2 regions of the Paenarthrobacter sp. NPDC092416 genome follow, and region 1 is predicted to be linked to the other one. Evidence: predicted binding sites of a transcription regulator. Region 1 holds the regulator's gene; the other holds the start of a gene.
What was found. The regulator Rex, encoded in region 1, represses fermentation and respiration genes when NADH is low (regulators of the CRP and FNR family bind a similar motif). The targets are predictions, from matches to a motif close to CTTGTGAANNNNTTCACAAG.

Region 1 (9,783 bases):
TGACGCACGCGTAGCCCACAATCGACAACCACGCTGCGCGCGTTCCGGTCCAACCGCGCGTCGCCCGGGCGTGCAGGTAGCCCGCATAGACCACCCAGATCACGAACGTCCACACTTCCTTGGGATCCCAGCCCCAGAACCTGCCCCACGCCTTTTCGGCCCAGATGGCGCCGAACATGAGCGTGAAGGTCCAGCCGATGAAGGCAATCGCGTTGATGCGGTAGGACAGGTTTTCCAGGCTCAGCGCGTTGGGTACCACCCGCATGAAGGCAAGGTTGTCCGCACGGCCTGCGGCAAGGTTCTTCTGCCGGTACGACTGAAGCAACTGCAGCGCGGACATGGCGAAGGTGAGAGTGAAAAGAGCCGAGGACAGCACGGCAATGGATACGTGGATGACGAGCCAGTAGCTCTGCAGAGCAGGAACCAGGTGGCCCACCGGTGTCCAGAAGGATACGGAGGCAGCCACCAGCATGATGATGGCCAGGCCGAGCACGAACGTGCCCAGGAAGCGCAGGTCACGGCGGATCAGCGTGATGAGGAAGACAGCGACTGCAACGAAAGCGCCGGTGGTGAGGAACTCGTACATGTTGCCCCACGGCACACGGCCCGCGCCCAAGGCACGCGTTACGACGCCTGCGCCGTGGATCAACACGCCCAGTACTGTCAGCGCCACGGCAACGCGGGCTGGTACACGGCGTTCGGCTGCGTACTTCATGTCGCCTGCCGCTGTGCCGCTCTCAACGGTGAGGCCCGACGTCGGGCGCTCGGCGCGGCCAGCCGGCCCACCGGCGTCGGGACCTCCCAAGCCAACCGTCGCACCAACGCGGCCAGCGGCCACGGTGACCTTTTCGGCGCCGGCGGCGGCCGCAGCCTTGAGGTCGAGGGCGTGGAACGTCTTGCTGCTCTTGGCCAGATCCCAGGCAAATGCGATGAACGCCACGGTGTACGTGCCGGCGGCCAACAGCATGAACAGCTCGCTGTATTGGCCCAGGGTTTCGTTGATTGCGGGCATTACTGGTCCTTCGAGGTTGAGGAAGAGACGGTGTCGGTTGTGTCGGGGTCACCGGAGATGCGCCATTCGCGGGCCAAGAGTTCGCGCAGTGCTGCGGCTTCACCGGCCAGGCGGTGGTCTTCGCCGCGGGCCAACAGGCCGTATTCCACCATGGTTCGGCCGTCCTCGTGGGTTCCGGTGCGGACCCAGACGCGGCGGCGGTTGATGTAGAGCGAGGTCACCAGGCCGGCCACTGCCAGGAGGCCGAAGAGCAGTGCATACAGCTGGCCGGGGTTGTGGTGGATGTCGATGCCCACGTACTTCTTGACGCCGTCGAAGGTGATACTGCCCTTGCCCTCGGGAAGCGTGGCTGTGGTACCCGGAGCCAGCGTGATGCCGCCCGCTTCCAGGTCACGGCCATTGAGTTGCTTCAGGTTCTTGACGTCCAGTTCGAAGACGTTCTGCGGCACGCCTTTGTCCAGCCCAAGGTCGCCGTAGAAAGAGTTGAGGCTCAGCTGCGGGTTGATCAGCTCGGGATCGCCGCTGAACGAGATTCCCTCGTCAGTGACGAACGCCGTGGGCAGGAAGAAGCCCACAAAACCGAGCTGTTCGGGCTTGCCGTCCGGAACCTTGATGACCACGGACGAGTAGTAGTTGTCACCCTGAACCTTGGCCGTCACAGGACCCTGGAAGGCGATGTTGCCCTCGCCGTCACGGACCGTTACCACCGGTGCGTAGCCGTTTCCGGTGAGGTAGAGGCTGGTGCCGCCGAGCGAAATGGGGTCGTTGACCTTCAGGACTTGCTTCTCAGCCGGCGAATCCGGGGTTTCCTTGGTGGTGACCTCGGCGGTGTAGTCGATCGGCTGGCCGAACTTGCTTTTCGTTTCGCGGTCGAACGTGGCCTCAAACTTGTCCAATTGGATGGAGTAAGGCTGCAATGAGCTGCTCTGGAAGTTGGTCCCCGGTGTGAACTGGTCGTAGCCAACCAACGTATTTACGAACGTATCGCCTTCCACCAGGATGCGCTGGCCGCTGTACCCGAACAGGCCCCCGATGGCCACGGACACCAGCACACCGATCAGCGCGGTGTGGAACACCAGGTTGCCCACTTCCTTCAGGAAGCCGCGCTCGGCACCCAAGTTCGGAAGGGCGCCGTCGACGTCCCTGACCTCAACGCGGTAGCCGCGCTTCTTGAGCAGCCCGGCGGCATCGTTGATGGCCTTCGACGCCGGGATCCCGGCGTCGGCGGGCAGTGCCAGCGTGCCGTACTCCGGCAGGCGCGAAAGACGTTTGGGGGTGCGCGGCGGCTGCGACTTCATGGCCTTGTAATGGGCGATCGCGCGCGGCGTGACACAGCCAATCAGCGAAATGAACAGCAGGATATAGATCGCGGAGAACCAGGCCGAGGAGTAGACATCGAACATCTGGAGGGCATCCAGGAACGGTCCGGTCGCCGGGTTGTTCTTGATCCACTCCGTGACCGTTACCGGATTCGCGGCCCGCTGCGGGAACAAGGAGCCCGGCACTGCGCCTACCGCGAGCAGGAGCAGCAGGAACAGGGCCGTGCGCATGCTGGTCAGCTGCGTCCACGACCACCGGAGCATGTCCTTGAAACCGAGCGCGGGAAGGGCTGCCTCGGCCTTGGCCTGCTTGACCTTGCTTTTGCCCTCGTCGCTGCCGTCGGCGTTGCGTTCGGGCAGGTCTGCAGCCTCGACTGCGTCAGTGCCTGCGGCGTTCTTCTTCTTGGCTTTCACGGACTCGCTCATCAGATCGGCAACTTCACATCGGTTTGGAACCAGTACTGCAACTCGGTCACCCAGGTGCCCCACACACCGGTGGCCATCAGGATGCCGAGCAAAATCAGGATGCCTCCGCCAATGCGCTGAATGGCCAGGCGGTGCGTCCGGAAGAACGCCATGACACCCATCCCCCGGCGGACCGCCAACGCGATCAGGAGGAAGGGAACGCCCAAGCCAAGGCTATAGACAAACGCCAGCAACGCACCTTTTGCCGCCGAGGATCCGCCGGACATGCTCAGCAACTGCACTGCGGAGTAGGTGGGGCCGATGCACGGCGCCCAGCCGAGACCGAACGTCAGGCCCAGAAGCGGCGCGCCCCACAGACCGGCTGGAGGCTTGGCGTGGAGCTTGGCGTCACGCTGGAGCCAACCGAATCCGCCCATGAAAACGATGCCCATGACAATCACCAGGACACCCAGCAATTGCGTGATCCAGGCATTTTGCGGGCCGGTCAGCAACGTGCCGAGCTGGCCGAATGCACCGCCAAGGAGGACGAAAATCACGGAGAACCCGAGTACGAACAAACCGATTCCGGCGAGCATGCGGCCGCGCCGCTGCTTCTGGAGGTCGACGCCGGTCAGCCCGGTCACGTAGCCCAAGTAACCGGGCACGAGGGGAAGGACGCATGGCGAAAGGAACGAAACCAGCCCTGCCAACAGTGCCACGGGCACAGCCAGCAGCAGTGAACCGTTAAGGATCGTCTCGGCGAAGGGGCTGTTCATGGCGCTACTCAGCTACTGCGGACGTGATGAGGGCTTTGAGGGTACTCTTCTCGATTTCACCGAGCACGCGGGAGGCCACTTTGCCGTCCTTGTCCAGGACCAGCGTGGTGGGAACGGCTCCAGGAGGAACGATCCCGGAGACGGACAGCAGCACGGCGCCGTCCTTGTCGTTGAAGCTCGGGTACGTCAGGTTGAAGGTCTTGTCGAAGGCCTCCGCGGTGGCTTTCTCATCGCGGAGGTTCACACCGAAGAACTGGACGCCCTGGTCCTTGAATTCCTGGTGGAGCGCTTCAAGCTGCGGGGCTTCCACGCGGCAGGGGGCGCAGGCAGCGAACCAGAAGTTCAGCACCGTGACTTTGCCTTTGAGGTCCTCGGGCTTTACGTCAGTGCCGTTGAACAGCGTGCCCTTGAGGGCAACGGGTGCGGCACGGTCAGCCTTGGCGAACTCGGTCACGGAACCGTCGCCGGCAACATAGTTCTTGTTGTCGCCCGCTTTGGCCTGCTTGGCCAGGGCGTCTTCCTGCGCACACGCTGAAAGGCCCATGGTCAGGCCGGCAAGGAGGACGCCGCCGGCCGTGAGTGCTGCGCGGCGGGAAAGGTTGGTGTCCATATCTCTCTATGCCCCCGGGGTGCTGGCCGCGCCGGGAAGCAGCACGGCAGCGGGTTCGCTGTAGTCAACGCGCGCAATCTTGCCGTCGTCGTCGAATACAAGGGACGTCAGGGAAGTGAGCGTGCATTCACGCTTGCGGGGATCGTGCGCAAGGCGACGCCCCTCGGCGGTCAAGCGGGTGGACCAAATCGGCAGCTGGTGACTGACGAGCACGGCTTCGGCGCCGTCGCCACCCAGCTCAATGGCCTTGACCCGTGCATCCTCCACCGCGGCCAGCACACGGGCGGCCTGTTCGGTATACGGTTCGCCCCACGACGGGCGCATTGGATTGCGGAAGTAGATCCAGTGCTTTGGTTTCATGAATTCGCCGGGGGTGGGGTGGAGACCCTCAAAGTGGTTCTCTGCCTCGATGATCCGTGGCTCGGTGTGGATCTCGAGATTGAGAGCCTCGGCCGTGGGCATGGCCGTTTCCTGGGCGCGCGTCAGCGGCGAGGCGACCAGGTAGACGATCTTGGCACCATCGCTGACGCGGGCTGCGAAGTGGTCCGCGAGCATCCGGGCCATCTGCCGGCCCCGCTCGGAGAGGTGGAATTCCGGCAGCCGGCCATACAGGACGCCATCGGGATTGTGGACCTCGCCATGGCGAAGCAGATGGACAGTTGCTTGGGGCATGTTTACCAGTTTCTCAAAGAAGCGGGGCGATCTGAAATCTTCTACCGACAGTAGAACTCAAAGTTTTCCGAAAATGTTCCAGCGGAGTGGAATAAAAGATGCATATGCATGTTTATACTGAGTACAGCGCTCGGTTGACACTTCAAGTAATCGCTTGGAGCTGCCGGCCGGGCAAGCAAGCGGAAACCTTCCACACCACTTAGGAGCAACACCATGATGACTATCCCCGCCAACGTCACCACCGGCATCTGGACCCTCGACAACTCGCACAGCGAGATCGGCTTCACCGTCCGCCACGCGGGCATCAGCAAGGTCCGCGGCCAGTTCAAGGACGCCGAGGCCACCCTGGAGGTCGGCGAAGCACTGACCGATTCCAAGGTCACCGCCTCCATCCAGACCGCCAGCTTCGACTCCGGCGACGTCAACCGCGACGGCCACGTCAAGGGTGAAGACTTCTTCGACGTCGAGAAGTTCCCGGAAATGACCTTCGTCTCCCGCCACGTCAAGGCCAACGGCGACGGCTTCGACCTCGTGGGCGATCTCACCATCAAGGGCGTCACCAAAGAGGTCTCCATCGAGACCGAATTCAACGGCGTAGCGGTCGACCCGTTCGGCAACACCCGGGCAGGCATCTCCGGCGAGACCACCATCAGCCGCAAGGAGTTCGGCCTCACCTGGAACGCCGTGCTCGAAGCCGGCGGCGTCCTGGTCAGCGACAAGGTTGTCATCAACCTTGAGCTCGCGTTCATCGCACCTTCCGCCTGATCCTGTCCGGCCCCTGTCCGGGATCATCATGCGCATCAACGGCGCCTCAGCACAGTGCATGTTCACCGTGCGGGGGCGCCGTTTCGCGTACTCATGAGTCACCCACCAATTGTTCGGCAGATAGCCTGTATTTGGCTGCGAATTGGCTCCGAATTTCCTATGCATCCTTCAACCTGCGGTCTAAAGTGATGCCATGAGTAACCCAGACGAAGTTCCACAGCCTCAGCAGCCCGGCGCCCAGCCTCCGCAGCCCGGCAATGTTCCTCCTGCGGGTTACCAGCCTCCGCAGGGCTACCAACCACCACAGGGATATCAGCCGCCGTCGCAGCCCGTTCCTCCGGCTCAGCCGGGCCAGCCAGCCCAGCCGGGCGGTTTCCACTTCGAGATGCCCACTGACGGACCCCGTAACTTCAATGACGTGATGCCGCAGGGCGGATTCTCCGGAATCTTCAAAACACAGGGCTTGCCCACAGAGCTGAAAGTGTCCTACTTCATCTGGGTCATTTGGGGCCTGATCGGCCTCCTGCTCGGACTCATCGGCTTCTTCGTCGTTATCGCGGCCTTCGCGTTCGCACCGGGCTATGCCGCTTTGGCTCTGGTCTTCGTGTTGATCGGGTTGGCGGTCTCGGCGGCACAAATCGTCATGGCCATGAAGATGAAGGAAGGCAAGGAGTGGGCCCGCCTCGCCTTGACCATCCTGGCCGCCGTTTCCTTGCTGCTCGCCATCTTCAGCGCCGCAAACGCCGGCGGGGCCGGCGGCAACTGGTTCGGCTTCCTCGTCAGCGCCGTCGCAGTGGTGCTGATGTGGCTCCCGAACTCGCAACTCTGGTTCAAGGCAGTCAAGGGCGGCGTCTAGCGCTACCTCATATGCCGCCGTCGGGTTTGACGGGCGAGCATGCGAGCAGAAGGCCGCGGCCGGTTCCCCGGGGGACCCCGCGGCCTTCATCATGAAGGCGTAAGCCGTCAGGATGATTTCCCCGCGATACAGGAAATTCCTGCGTGTGATCGGTAGCAGCGCCGGACCCTGGAGGTACGGTTGAAGCAGAGCCAGGCTGGGGGAGGGTCTTCTTGCTGAACCCGGCAGCCGTCACAGCAGTCGAACAAGCAAAGGAACAGCATGAGCAACCCTCCGTACCCGCCGTCCAACCCGGGCGACGCTCCCAAGCCTGAGCAGCCGCAGTACGGCGAACGCTCCCCCGAACAGGGACAGCAGCCATCCGCGCCGCAGCCTCCCGCACCGCAGTATGGTCAGCCCGCTGCACCCCAGTACGGCCAGCCGGCCCCGCAGCCGCCCTCACCTTACGGCCAGCCCGCCGCACCCCAGTACGGGCAGCAGGCTCCGCAGTTCGGTCAGCAGGCTCCGCAGTTCGGGCAGCAGGCTCCGCAGTTCGGTCAGCAGCCCTCGCCGTACGGCCAGGTTCCGCAGTACGGCCAGGACACCAACTGGCCGAGCCAGCAACCAGGTCCTGCAACGGTTCCCCCGCTGGTCAACATGTCCTTCTGGATGATCATCGCAGCCGGCGCACTCTCCGCCATCAGCTCGCTGGTTCTTGCCTTCAGCGGAGGGCAGCCCTTCATTGATGCCATGATGCAGCAAGCTGCCCAGCAGGGCCAGGAGTTCCCTCCCGGTGCCTTTGAAGGCATGCAGGGCGCCATGGCAGTGGGCGGAATCATCGGCGCCATCATTTCGCTGGGCCTCTACGCGCTGGTGGCCTTCCCGGTCCGCAAGGGCAAGAACTGGGCCAGGATCCTTGGCACGGTCTTCGCTGCGATCTCCGTTCTGGGCCTCACCAGCCTCTTCACCCTCGGCGCGCTCTACGGCGTGCTCCAGCTCCTGACAATCCTGCTGGGTGTCGCAGCGATCGTCCTGCTGTACCTGCCGGCGTCGGCCCCGTACTTCCGCAAGCAGCAGGCATTCGGCAACCCATACCAGAACCCGTACGGCCGCTAGGCCTTACATATTCAGCAGCACCCTCCAACGGGCGTGGACCCGGTTCGGCTAAACAGCCTGGCCCGGTGTCTGCGCCCGCTGTGCGTGGTAGGCCAGAATCTGGAGTTCGGTGGCCATGTCCACTTTGCGCAGGTTGACGTGCGGCGGGACCTGCAGCAGCACCGGGGCGAAGCTGAGGATGCTCCGGATTCCCGCGGCGATCACCCGGTCGCAGACTGCTTGGGCAACAGTCGCTGGAAGCGCCAGCACCACCATGTTGGTGTGCGTACGTTCCAGGACCCGCTCCAATTCCGCGGTATCGCTGACCCGCAGCCAGCCGACCTCGTTGCCGATCACCATCGGGTCCGCATCGAAGATTGCCACGACGTCGAAACCCCTCGATTCGAAGCCGCCGTACCGTGCCAAGGCCTTGCCGAGGTTACCGGCACCGACTATCGCGACCTTCCAGTCGTGCGTCAGTCCAAGAGCCGCAGCGATGTGCCGGCTCAGGTATTGGACTTCGTAACCGACACCACGCGTGCCGTAGGAGCCCACATAGGACAGGTCCTTGCGAAGGGTGGAAGAGCTGACGCCCGAGGCTTCGGCCAGGGCTTCGGAGGAGACGCGTTCCACGCCTTCCGCCAAAAGGGAGTTGAGCGCGCGCAAATAAAGAGTCATCCGGGCCACAGCAGCGGGCGGGATCTGCTTCGTCGCAGCTTCGTTATCACCCGTCGTTGCCTCCGGGGACGGTTCCAGCGCAGTCACGGTATTCTCCATTGAGTTGCTTGTTGTTCCACTCTAGGGCCCTGTTGCCGGACTCAACAAAAGCCGTTACTTTCCGGTAACCGCGCCGTCAGTTTTGGATGACTTTCTGCAGTACACGGGTCAGCCGTTGCTCGTCGATCTTCCAAAAGTCGCGCTGGATGCCGTTCACCAACACCACGGGAATCTCTTCTGCGTAACGCTCCTGGAGTTCGGGGTCGGCGTCGATGGTCTGCTCCGACCAGTTCACGCCAAGCGAAGACGTAACGCGTTCGACGGCGGCACGCGCCTCCGCGCAGAGGTGGCAGTCAGCTTTGGTGAGGAGTACGACGTCGGGATTAGCCATGTCTCAACGGTATCTGTCCACGCCCTTCTCCCCCAACGCTCTCCCACATCCCACCCCCAGCCGGGCCACCCCCACTCACATCCCACCCCCAACCGGGCCACCCTCACTCACATCCCACCCCGGACGAAGCCAGCGCGGACGGCCGGATCTGTCCAGGCGGTCCGGAGCACTTTCTTGATCCGCCGTGTGGCTTTGGCAAAGTTGTCCGCCAGATCCTCTTTTCCAAATTTGAGGACTACCCATCCTGCTGCTTCGAAAGCCTTATCCCGACGCCGATCGCTCAGTGCCTGTGCCTCCTCAAGGTGATGACCGCCGTCGTACTGGATGGCGACCCGGCGGCCGCGGAAGCCCAAATCAGCCGAGGGCGAGAACGGGTCATCTGGTCGAAGTCGGACCTGCAACTCTGGTTCCGGAATGCCGGCGTCAAGCATGGCAAGTCGCAGGAGCGTCTCAGGTGCAGAATCCGCCCCTACGCGCATGATCTCCAACGCTTCCCTGGCACGGACCACGCCCTGGAAATTCTTGTGGCGGTCCACCATTGTCCTGAGGGCAGCGATGGTTGTGAAGGAGTCAGTTCGCCCTTCGAATTCCGGCCGGGGAATCCGAATCAGTTCGTCGCCAAGACAGACCAGATCGGACAGTGGCAGACGACGTGCCAGGTCCAGCCATGTTCTGGCACGTGTGCTGATGCAGATGCCGTGAACATTCTCGATTTCGTCTTCGGAAACCAACACCGTGTGCCCTATCACTCCCTTGCGTCGTACCGGCTGCAAATGGCGAGGCTTGCTCAGGTGAAGCTCGTTGGAATCCGACAGCCAAGGGGGCAGGCAAAGCCCATGGATGCGGGCGGCCGTAACATGTGAGACCCAGGCGCCTGGGCTCGAAGCCGAGAGAGACCGAGCGGCAGCGGTGAGTTCAAAATCCCAGTCGGCATGCCGATACAACCCCCGGCTCACCGACTCAATTTCGGGACGACGCCATAACTGCGGCCGCGCAACGCCAGCAGTAATGGCCTCTTCCAGCGTAAACGGAGCGACGACAAGCGTTGCGGGGAAGGGCGTTGATTTTTCCATACGGCATTGTTGCCCAGAAGCACTTAAGCCTGCAGAAGTTATCCACAGGTGCGTTTGGGCGGGCCGGATCCAGGAGAGTTTAAACGCGTGGGCCGCGGAAATTTGAGAAACCT
Region 2 (9,783 bases), on a different contig from region 1:
ACGATTGCCTTTGGAGTAAGCCCGGCCCTTCTTGGTGGGGTCGAAGTCGAAGAGTTGGCACAAGCGCTCTTTTCGCCGCCGATACTCGCCGCGATCCGTCCCGCCGTCCCTGAGCCGGGACAGGAAGTCGATGGCCTCTCCCCCTGAAAGATTCGGCCAGATGCTCACGTCGCCGGGAACGCTGGCCACACGGCGGTGAAGTTCGACGGCGTCGGCCCATGGGTGCAATCCAAGGACGCTTGCGCTGCCGGATGAGGCCCGTGCCAGACCCAGCAGGATCCGCAGCGTGGTGGATTTCCCCGCGCCGTTCGGGCCAAGGAAGCCATGGACTTGCCCAGCACGGACTTCCAGGTCAAGGCCGTCCAATGCCTTGACCTGGCCGAAATTCTTATGGAGATCAACGGTCTGAATGACGGTATCCATGGAGCCGACGTTACGCAGGATCGGCGCGTCTGTGAAGAAAGATACCGCCCCATCCGCGTTAGGAAATCGTCAAGACTTCCGGGAGCGATTGGGACTCACACCGGATGTCATGCCAGGCGGCCACCTCCTGGGCCTTGGCGAACCCGGAAGGGCTGGCGAGGCACCTGCTCCTCCAGAACCCCGCCCCAGGGGCGTGCGCCTAAGGCTTGGGCTTAGGCTTCGGCTTCGTCGCAGCCACCGGCGCGGGCTTGGTTGCTGTCGCGGGCTTGGTTGCTGTCGCGGGCTTGGCCGTTGCCGTTGTCGGCGTCCTCCGGCGCAGCAGGAAGGTGATGCCACCGGCGGCTGCGGCAACCAGCAACGCAATCAGCCCGACGGTCCAGCCGTTTGGACCGGTCGACGTACTTGCCGCTGTGGCGGGCATTTGAGCCTCGGGTTCCACTGAAACGATGTCATTCGGGTTCGCGGTGCCGGCCGGAGGAGCCGGGAGAACGGGAGCATCAAGGGCTGGCAGCGCAGGCATCCCGCCCGTTGCGGGGATCACGACGGCGGAGACGGGCGCGCGCTGCCACGGCACCACGGCCGGGGCTGCTCCGGTCAACTGGTCGACGTCCACCAGCGGCAACGCACCAACCTGACGTGAAGCTGCGGTCGCCTCAGCCTGGCGCGCTGCTTCAGCAGCCTTGGCCGCTTCTGCCTGGCGTGCCGCCTCAGCCGACGTGGCAGCGTCGGCCGCCTTGCGGGCGTCGAGCGCTGCTTTGTCCGCCAGTGCTGCGAGTTCGGTGATCATGGCCTCGAGCGAGGCGACGTGGTCCGCGGTGGCCCTGTCACGCTCGGCAGCCGCGGCTTTTCCGCGGGTCATGAATGCCTGAAGATCTGCCCGGCTGCCGTCCAGGGCGACACTGGCCGCTGCCCGGACCTCTGGTGTTGAATCCAAAGCGAAGGTCGTCTGGACGCGGTTATCGAGGTTCAGCGCTTGATCGAATCCGTACTCCAGGAAGTACCGGACATCTGCGTGGCTGCTGGAACTGAGAGCGGCGTCGGCAGCTGCGTTTACGTGCCCGCCTCCAAGGTCGAGAAGCTGGTAAACACGCTGCCGGTCGGCGCCCAAAGCAGAGCCGTCCAGTGTGAAGGCCGCAGCGTAGCCGTCGGTGATGAAGCCCTTGATTGCAGAGTCCCCGCCCCGCAGGGCAGCCTCAGCGACCTTCTTCACCTCAGGGGTGCCGGTGAGCGCCAGGTCCAGCGTGGCCTGACGGGCTTCCTTGATCAACGCATCCAGCGCGGCACCGGGCGCATTCAGGGTTGCCAGTAGCTCCGGAAGTTCGTCGGCCGCCTTAGCGAAGGCGGCCTTTGCGGGCTCCTCCGATGTCAGCAGCGCATTATCCATGGCCTGCCGGGGCGTGGCCAAGGACGAAAGGAAATCCCTGTCCGCGACCAGACGCGATGTGTCCGCTGACCTCGCGGCGGCTGCGGTGCTTCGAGCGTGCTCGACGGCGGTCTTCGCCCGGTCTGCGACGGCTGCGGTGCCGTTGGGGTTGGCCGCGATGTCGTCCTTGACCTTCTGAAGAATGGCGGCCACCGCCGTTGATTCTGCATGGTGGTCTGCGGCGGCGAACTGCCCATACCGGAGGAAGTCAGCTATTGCATCAGGGTTGTTCGTGTCGAGTGCTGCCTGAGCTCCGCGGGTTACTGAAGGTACGCGTGATTCGGTCAGCTGATATGCGGCCTCCCGGTCCTGCCCCTGGGCTATCTTCCGCCAGCCCGCAAGGACGAACCGCTCGATGGCTTCCTCGCCCTTATCCAGACTGTCGGAAGCGGCCGCCCGAAGTGGTCCCTCCGTGTCCAGGAACCATGTAGCTGTGATCCGCAGATCAAGTTCCCAGGCACCCGCCCAACCTTTGGAGAGGAAGGCATCGATCTTCGCGGGGTCGTTGGTGGCCAGCGTTTTGGCGGCCCCTTCCCGCACGCTTGCACTCCCCCGCGTCGTCAGTTCGGTGACCAACTGCTTGCGGTCGGCGGCCAGCGCGACGTCCTGTCCGCCGTCGAGGAATGTCTGCGTGGCGCCTGGACCGCCCACCAAGGCAAGCTGCGCAGCCGCGCGCGTTGCCGGGCCACCTGTCCTCCACAGCTCAAGCACACCGGCAGCGTCACCAGCCCGCTTCACGAACGGAACGGGAGCCTGCGACGCGTGCGGGAGCTCAAAGTCCGGGAGGTCGTAAGCCTGCGCGGGAGCGGCGAACAGCAGCGACGCCGAACCGATCAGCGACGCCACAGCAGCAGCGGTCCAACGGCGACGTGCAGCACGGAATGAAGCAGAGCGGAATACAGACAAGAAGAGTCCCCCAATAAAGTCCGACGGCAGCCCTCATGTCATCGGAGGCGACGCACGGGGCGAGGGATGCCTGACCGGGATGATGAGCTGTCCGCGGTCATCCTATCTGACGTTCGACTACGACTTTGACCACCGAGCTTCCACGGATCACGGGCATCCCAACCCTGCCCGGGCCCCAATGTCTGCGATCAAAGACAGCAAACACCCGTGAGACCGATCACAAGGCAGCCAAAAGTGATGTGCTGGATAGCGATCCCCTCCCAAAGACGAGAAGGTTTTACCATGCAACAAACCACGCTGGCCTCGAAGGACACTGTCCTCCAGGCCGCCGGTACGGCGCTCAGCCGTGGCCTCAACGTCCGTCATATCCGCTTCATGGCACTCGGATCCGCAATCGGCACGGGGCTCTTCTACGGTTCCGCCTCCGCCATCCAGAAAGCCGGCCCAGCCGTCCTGCTGGCCTACATCATCGGCGGCGCCGCCGTGTTCATGGTGATGCGCGCACTCGGCGAAATGGCCGTCAGGCACCCCGTCTCCGGCTCGTTCGGCCAGTACGCAAGCAAGTACCTCGGACCATTCGCAGGCTTCGTGACCGGCTGGACCTACGTGTTCGAGATGGCGATCGTTGCCATCGCCGACGTCACCGCTTTCAGCATCTATATGGGCTTCTGGTTCCCTCAAGTGGACAGATGGATCTGGGTCCTCGCGATCATCCTGTTCCTCGGCGCCATGAACCTCCTGAGCGTCAAGGTCTTCGGTGAACTCGAGTTCTGGTTCTCGCTCATCAAGGTAGTGGCGATCATCGCCATGATCGTCGGCGGTACGGCGATCGTCGTATTCGGCTTCCAAACGGGCGACGGCGGTGGCGTGGCACCGGGGCTGGGGAACCTTGTGAACCACGGCGGTTTGTTCCCGAATGGTTTCGAGGGGCTCCTGGCCGCGTTCGCCGTCGTGATGTTTGCCTTCGGTGGGATCGAAACGATCGGTATTACCGCCGGTGAGGCCGCCGACCCCAAGAAGGTCATCCCGCAGGCAGTCAACACTGTTCCCGTCCGCGTGCTTCTGTTCTACGTACTGACCCTCGGCGTGCTGATGAGCATCTTCCCGTGGAACGAAATTGGCAGCAGCGGCAGTCCATTCGTGCAGATCTTCGATGGCCTGGGGATCCCCGCGGCGCCGCACATCCTCAACGCCGTGGTCATCACGGCAGCGCTTTCTGCGATCAACAGCGACATCTTCGGCGCCGGCCGCATCCTGTTCGGCCTTGCCCAGCAGGGTCACGCACCCAAGAGCTTCGGCAAGATCTCCCGGCATGGTGTGCCGTGGATGACCGTGGTGATGATGGGCGGCATCCTGCTGGTGGGCGTGGTGTTGAACGCTGTCATTCCCGAGGACGTGTTCGTGCTGATCGCATCGATTGCCACGTTCGCCACCGTGTGGGTTTGGGTGATGATCCTGGCTTCGCACGTCGCCATGAAGCGGGAGATCAAGCGCAGGGGCCTGCCGGCATCGGAATTCGGTTCGCCGCTGTGGCCCGCAGCATCGATCCTGACCATCGCGTTCATGGCCATGGTGATCGTCATCCTGGGCGTCTTCGAGGACACCCGCGTGGCACTGTACGTTGGCGCCACGTGGCTTGTCCTACTGTTCGTGGCTTACAAACTGTGGGTCCGCGGTGGTGGCCTGCGCCGTGCAGAGCTGGTGGACGAGACCGCGTCGATCCCCTTGGTGAAAGCTCCGTAGCTCCTGCGAGAGGTCAGGCACGGGTTGCTAGACGCGCTGGCTCCCGCCGATGCTCGCCCACGTGGCCTGGCGGAGGTGAGGCTTTGGACTGGTATCTGTGGCCGGTGGGGGTGCTGATTTCCAGTTGATGTCGGCCGCCGGGGATTGTTCTTGCGTTCCAGCCGGGGTTTTCTTTGGTGTGGTTGCATGCTTCGCAGAGCCCGGCGGCGTTGGCGAGGTTGGTTGCGCCACCGTTGTGCCAGGGAATGACGTGGTCGATGTGTCGGATGGGCGCGTCGCAGTAGGGTGTGCGGCAGGTGTCATCGCGGGTTTCGATGAAGCGTCGCATCCCGGGTGGGAAGAGTCGGGCTTTGGAGTCCATAGCCAGCAGTTCACCGCTGACGGGGGCGGTGTAGAGCCGGCGAAGGAAGACGTTGAAGTCCTTGCCCTCCTTGGACTCCGGGCTCCCATCAGCCTGCATCTCGGCTCCGTCTTTCACCCCTGCATCTGGCCCGGCTTGCCCTCCAGCGATGAGCGTCCGGGCCAATTCGGCGGGGACTATTCCGTAGCCTTGGAGCCGTGCGGGTTCGCTGTCGCCTTGGAAGAGGGTCCGGTCGGTCATGACGAGCTGCACATTGATGCCGCTGATGCCGCCGGGAGTGCCGGTGACCCGTTCAACCAGCGTGTCGGCCATGATCTGGCCGCGGGTGCGGGTGTCGCCGCCGGAGCGAGAGGAGTCGGCGTGGCGGGTGAGCGCGGCATACGCGGCGACGCCTTGGGCGACGGGGAGCAAGGCCGTCAGGATGGTCATGGTGTCCGGGGCAGGGCGGAGGCTGACGTGCCGATCGGTCGCGGCGCGGGCCGCGCGTTGGGTCACTGAGCGGGGATCGCGGAGGTAGGCTTCCGCCTTCGCGGCAGCGATGATGGTCTTGTCTCCGGCGCCGTCGAAGGTTCCGGTATCGGGGGCGAGTTCCGCATCAACGGCTGCCCGGTCTTCGGCGGACAGGCAGGCTGTTTCCTTCACGAGTAGCGTGGCCCGCCATTCGTTCAGCTGCCCGGTTTCCAGTGCGGCCATGGTGCGCGGCATCTCCGTGACCAGCGCCTTCGCCAGCCCGAGGAGACGCGACCCGCGATTGGGTGATTCGCGTCGGGCCAGGGCGATCTGCGCTCCCACACCCTTGCCCTGCTCAGTGGAGGGGACACCAGTGGCGGCTTGCTCGTGGCGCTGGGCCAGGTCAAACGCCACCGATGCGCGCGCCTGCAAAGCAGCGATCGCTGACTTCACATCTTCCAACCCACGAATCTGCTCGATCAACTCGTTGCTGCCTCCGCTGACGCGGAAAGACTGCACCTCGGAGAGGAGACGCTCCACCGAGCCAGCGTCGGCAGCCTCAACTGCGGCGCGGCGAGCTTGGTCCGGGTCCTCCAGCCCGTCTGATACGGGATCAGGATCAGGCAACGTCGTAATCACTGTGCTCGCCTCCCCAATCCCATCCATGGGAATCACTCTGCCAGCAAGCACCGGCCCACATCAGGCCCCAATTCGCCTATGTGGAAAACCCGAAAGGCCCCCGGCCGGGTGACAAAATCAGCACACACCGACACGACAGATAACCCCCTCGTTCCGCAGAAACAAGGGGGCTATCTGTCACCTCGCGGCAAGCGGGCGGGACCAGAGGAGGTCCAGAAAACCATCTACCTCGCCGACCAGCCACCGTCCATCGTGTAGCTCGCGCCGGTGACCATGCCGGCGTCGTCGGAGGCCATCCACGCCGCCAACGACGCAACTTCCTCGGGCTCAACCAAGCGCTTCACCGCTGACTCCGTGAGCATCACCTTGGCCAGCACCTCTGCTTCGGGGATGCCATGTAAACGCGCTTGATCGGCGATCTGGCGCTCAACCAGCGGAGTCCGAACGTAGCCGGGGTTGATGCAGTTGGACGTGACCCCGTGCTCGCCACCTTCCAGGGCAGTGACCTTGCTGAGCCCCTCGAGGCCGTGCTTGGCGGAAACGTAGGCACTCTTGTAGGCGGAGGCGCGGAGGCCGTGCACCGACGAGATGTTGATGATCCTGCCAAATCCGTTGGAGTACATGTGCGGGAGCGCGGCCCGGATGAGCAGGAACGGCGCTTCGAGCATGAGCGAAAGGATCCGCCGGAACTCCGCAGGCTCAAACTCCTCAATCGGCGCAACTTTCTGGATACCGGCGTTGTTCACCAGGATGTCGCAGTCCAGGCTCAGGGCTGCCAGGGCGTCGACATCCAGCAGGTCAACAGCCCACGCCGTGCCGCCGAGTTCATCGGCGAGCGCCGCAGCTCCGGAGGCATCGACGTCGGCCACTACTACTTTCGCCCCACGGGCGGCGAGCGCTCGGGCGCAGGCTGCCCCGATTCCGCTCGCGCCCCCGGTCACCAGTGCTTTACGTCCGTTCAAGGTGTTGTCCATCAGATCAGCCCTTCGTGCCCTGCTTCGAAGCAGCGCCCGCGGAAGCCGTGGCCAGTCCGTGCCGGATGGCGTCGGCCTCGTCCACGTCCTGCAGCGCGATGCCCTTGGTCTCCTTCAGCGAGACAACGGCGACGACCGTAACAGCGCAGGCGACCACGAGGTAGATCGCGGTGGGGAGCCAGGAGCCGGTGTCCTTGAGCCACTGGGTTGCCAGCAGTGGCGCGAGTGAGCCCGCGAAGATGGACGTGACCTGCGAGCCGAGTGAGACACCGGAGTAGCGCATGCGCGTGGGGAAGAGCTCGGACATGATGGCCGGCTGTCCTGCGTACATGAAGGCGTGCAGGCACAGGCCGATGGTCACGGCGAGCACGATGATCACTGCGTTCTTGGTGTCGAACATGGGGAAGGCGAAGAACGGCCACGTTGCGCCGGCAATGGCTCCGACCAGGTACACGGGCTTGCGTCCCCAGGAGTCCACGAGCCGTCCGACCTGGGGGATGACCAGGAAGTGGATGACGTGCGCGATCAGGAGAGCCAGCAGGAGCGAGGAAGTGTCGTACTTGTGCACGCTCTTCAGGTAGACAATCGCGAAGCTCACCACCAGGTAGTACATGATGTTCTCTGCGAAGCGGAGGCCCATGGCCTGCAGGATGCCCTTGGGGTACTTGCGGATGACCTCGCCGACCCCGTAGCTGATGGCTTTGGACTCCTCCACCTGTGCCTTGGCTTCGAGGAAGATGGGGGCTTCGGTCACGTGGGTGCGGATGTAGTAGCCGACGAACACGATCACTGCGGACAGCCAGAACGCGACGCGCCAGCCCCAGCCGAGGAAGGCTTCGCTGCTCAGCGTCGTGGACATGACGAACAGGACCAGGGTGGCCAGGAGGTTGCCTACCGGCACTGCGGCCTGGGGCCACGATGACCAGAAGCCGCGGGACGTGTTGGGGCTGTGCTCGGCCACCAGCAGCACGGCACCGCCCCACTCGCCGCCGAGCGCGAAGCCCTGGATGAAGCGGAGCGCCACCAGCATGGCCGGAGCCCAGTAGCCAAGGTCGGCAAAGCCCGGGAGGCAGCCCATCAGGAAGGTGGAGACACCCACGATCACGATTGTCAGCTGCAGGGTGGGTTTGCGGCCAAGCTTGTCGCCGATCTGGCCGAAGACGATGCCGCCGAGTGGCCGGGCTACGAAACCTACCGCGTAGGTGATGAAGGCCTGGATGATGCCGTCCAACTCGTTGCCGGTGCTCGGGAAGAAGTACTTGCCGAACACCAGCGTCGCGGCGGTGGCGTACAAGAAGAACTCGTACCACTCCACCACGGTGCCCACCATTGAGGCGGCGACGATTTTCTTCAGGCCGGAGCCTTTGCCGGCGTCGTGCCCGGCCTTTGCTGCGGAGCGCTGCTCTACGCTCATGTCCATCTCCTCAGTGTCCTCTTTGACCCTACGTGCGCGTTGTGATCCACAACACGGAATGCTCCACTGAGTATTGCCGCAGATTTACGGGGCCTCAATGACCAATGTGGCACCAAGTGTGTGCAAAATTGCAGATATGAATCCGAACCCGGACGACCTCCTGATCCTCCTCGCCGTCTCACGGTCAGGAAAATTTACGACGGCGGCCCAAGCCTTGGGGTTGAACCACACCACCGTTTCGCGCAGGATAGCGGCGCTGGAAAAGGCGCTGGCCGGCCGGGTCCTGGCGCGGGCGGCCGGTGGCTGGGAGGTAACGGAGCTGGGTGCCGAGGCCGTCCTGGTCGCAGAACGGATCGAGGCTGCAGTGGGCGCGCTGGGTCCCAGCGACCGCGCGCCTGACCCGATTACCGGCGTCGTGCGCATGACCGCAACTGATGGTTTCAGCGCCTACATCGCCGCACCCGCCGTGGCGAAACTGAGGCGCGGGCACCCCGGCCTCAGCGTGGAGATCGTCACGGTGACGCGCCGGGCATTGCAGCAGCGCTCGGGCCTGGACATCGAAGTGGTGGTGGGGACGCCGCAAGTGCACCGGGCGGAGGCGATCAGACTGGGCGATTACCGGCTGGGAATGTACGCCTCGCGCACCTATCTTGTGGACAACGGGACGCCCAGCAGTATCGAGGAGCTGACGCAGCACCAGCTGGTCTACTTTGTGGACTCGATGCTGCAGGTGGACGATCTGGACGCTCCCCGCAGGCTGGTCCCGACCATGCGCGACGGACTGAGTTCAACCAACGTGTTCGTCCATGTCGAGGCCACGCGGGCAGGGGCAGGCATCGGATTCCTGCCGTGCTTCATGGCCGATCGCCACCCGGACCTGGTGCGGCTGCTGCCCAGGGACTTCGCCGAGCTGCTCCCCTACTGGATGGTCCTCCGCCCCGATTCGATGCGCCGCCCCGCGGTAGCCGCCGTCGTCCAGGCACTGCGCGAGGAAACGGCGGCCAGACGCGACGAGTTGCTCGGCGCGGGGTAAGGAACGTCCGACATACTGGTTCCATGCGAGCGACGACAGTGTTGGTCGAGGGCGAAAGTGACCGGGTGGCGGTGGAGACTCTCGCCGTTCGACGTGGCCACCACTTGACAGCCGAGCGGGTGACGGTGGTGCCGATGGGAGGCGCCACCAGCATTGTCCGGTACCTTGAGCGCTACGGCCCCCATGGAGCAGACCACCGATTGCTCGGCCTGTGTGATGCCAGGGAATCTCACGGCATCGCCCGCGCACTCGACGAGGCGGGTCTCTGGTCGGGTTCGCTGGCCGATTTTGGGTTCCAAGTCTGTCACGCCGACCTTGAGGACGAACTCATCCGATGCTTGGGAATCGACGCGGTGCTCGACGTCATCGAGGCCCAAGGTGAGCTGGCCTCGTTCCGGCTCCTCCAACGGCAGCCGG

Region 2: a site for Rex is predicted at 2,957-2,976, ahead of ACIQC5_RS09140 (ALF repeat-containing protein). Genes of this name have one in related genera too.

Annotation. Positions count from the first base shown of each region.
Region 1 is NZ_JBIVQG010000001.1:115,980-125,762, reverse strand. It holds gene ccsB (c-type cytochrome biogenesis protein CcsB) at 1-1,012, opposite strand, end outside; gene ACIQC5_RS00555 (cytochrome c biogenesis protein ResB) at 1,012-2,757, opposite strand; gene ACIQC5_RS00550 (cytochrome c biogenesis CcdA family protein) at 2,757-3,512, opposite strand; gene ACIQC5_RS00545 (TlpA family protein disulfide reductase) at 3,517-4,122, opposite strand; gene ACIQC5_RS00540 (histidine phosphatase family protein) at 4,129-4,794, opposite strand; gene ACIQC5_RS00535 (YceI family protein) at 5,011-5,559, shown strand; gene ACIQC5_RS00530 (hypothetical protein) at 5,753-6,415, shown strand; gene ACIQC5_RS00525 (hypothetical protein) at 6,677-7,510, shown strand; gene ACIQC5_RS00520 (redox-sensing transcriptional repressor Rex) at 7,559-8,266, opposite strand; gene ACIQC5_RS00515 (glutaredoxin family protein) at 8,343-8,597, opposite strand; gene ACIQC5_RS00510 (DUF559 domain-containing protein) at 8,705-9,670, opposite strand; gene ACIQC5_RS00505 (HAD family hydrolase) at 9,750-9,783, opposite strand, start outside.
Region 2 is NZ_JBIVQG010000003.1:295,872-305,654, forward strand. It holds gene ACIQC5_RS09135 (ATP-binding cassette domain-containing protein) at 1-423, opposite strand, end outside; gene ACIQC5_RS09140 (ALF repeat-containing protein) at 623-2,752, opposite strand; gene ACIQC5_RS09145 (amino acid permease) at 3,035-4,495, shown strand; gene ACIQC5_RS09150 (HNH endonuclease) at 4,509-5,972, opposite strand; gene ACIQC5_RS09155 (3-hydroxybutyrate dehydrogenase) at 6,170-6,919, opposite strand; gene ACIQC5_RS09160 (MFS transporter) at 6,924-8,333, opposite strand; gene ACIQC5_RS09165 (LysR family transcriptional regulator) at 8,470-9,366, shown strand; gene ACIQC5_RS09170 (TOPRIM nucleotidyl transferase/hydrolase domain-containing protein) at 9,390-9,783, shown strand, end outside.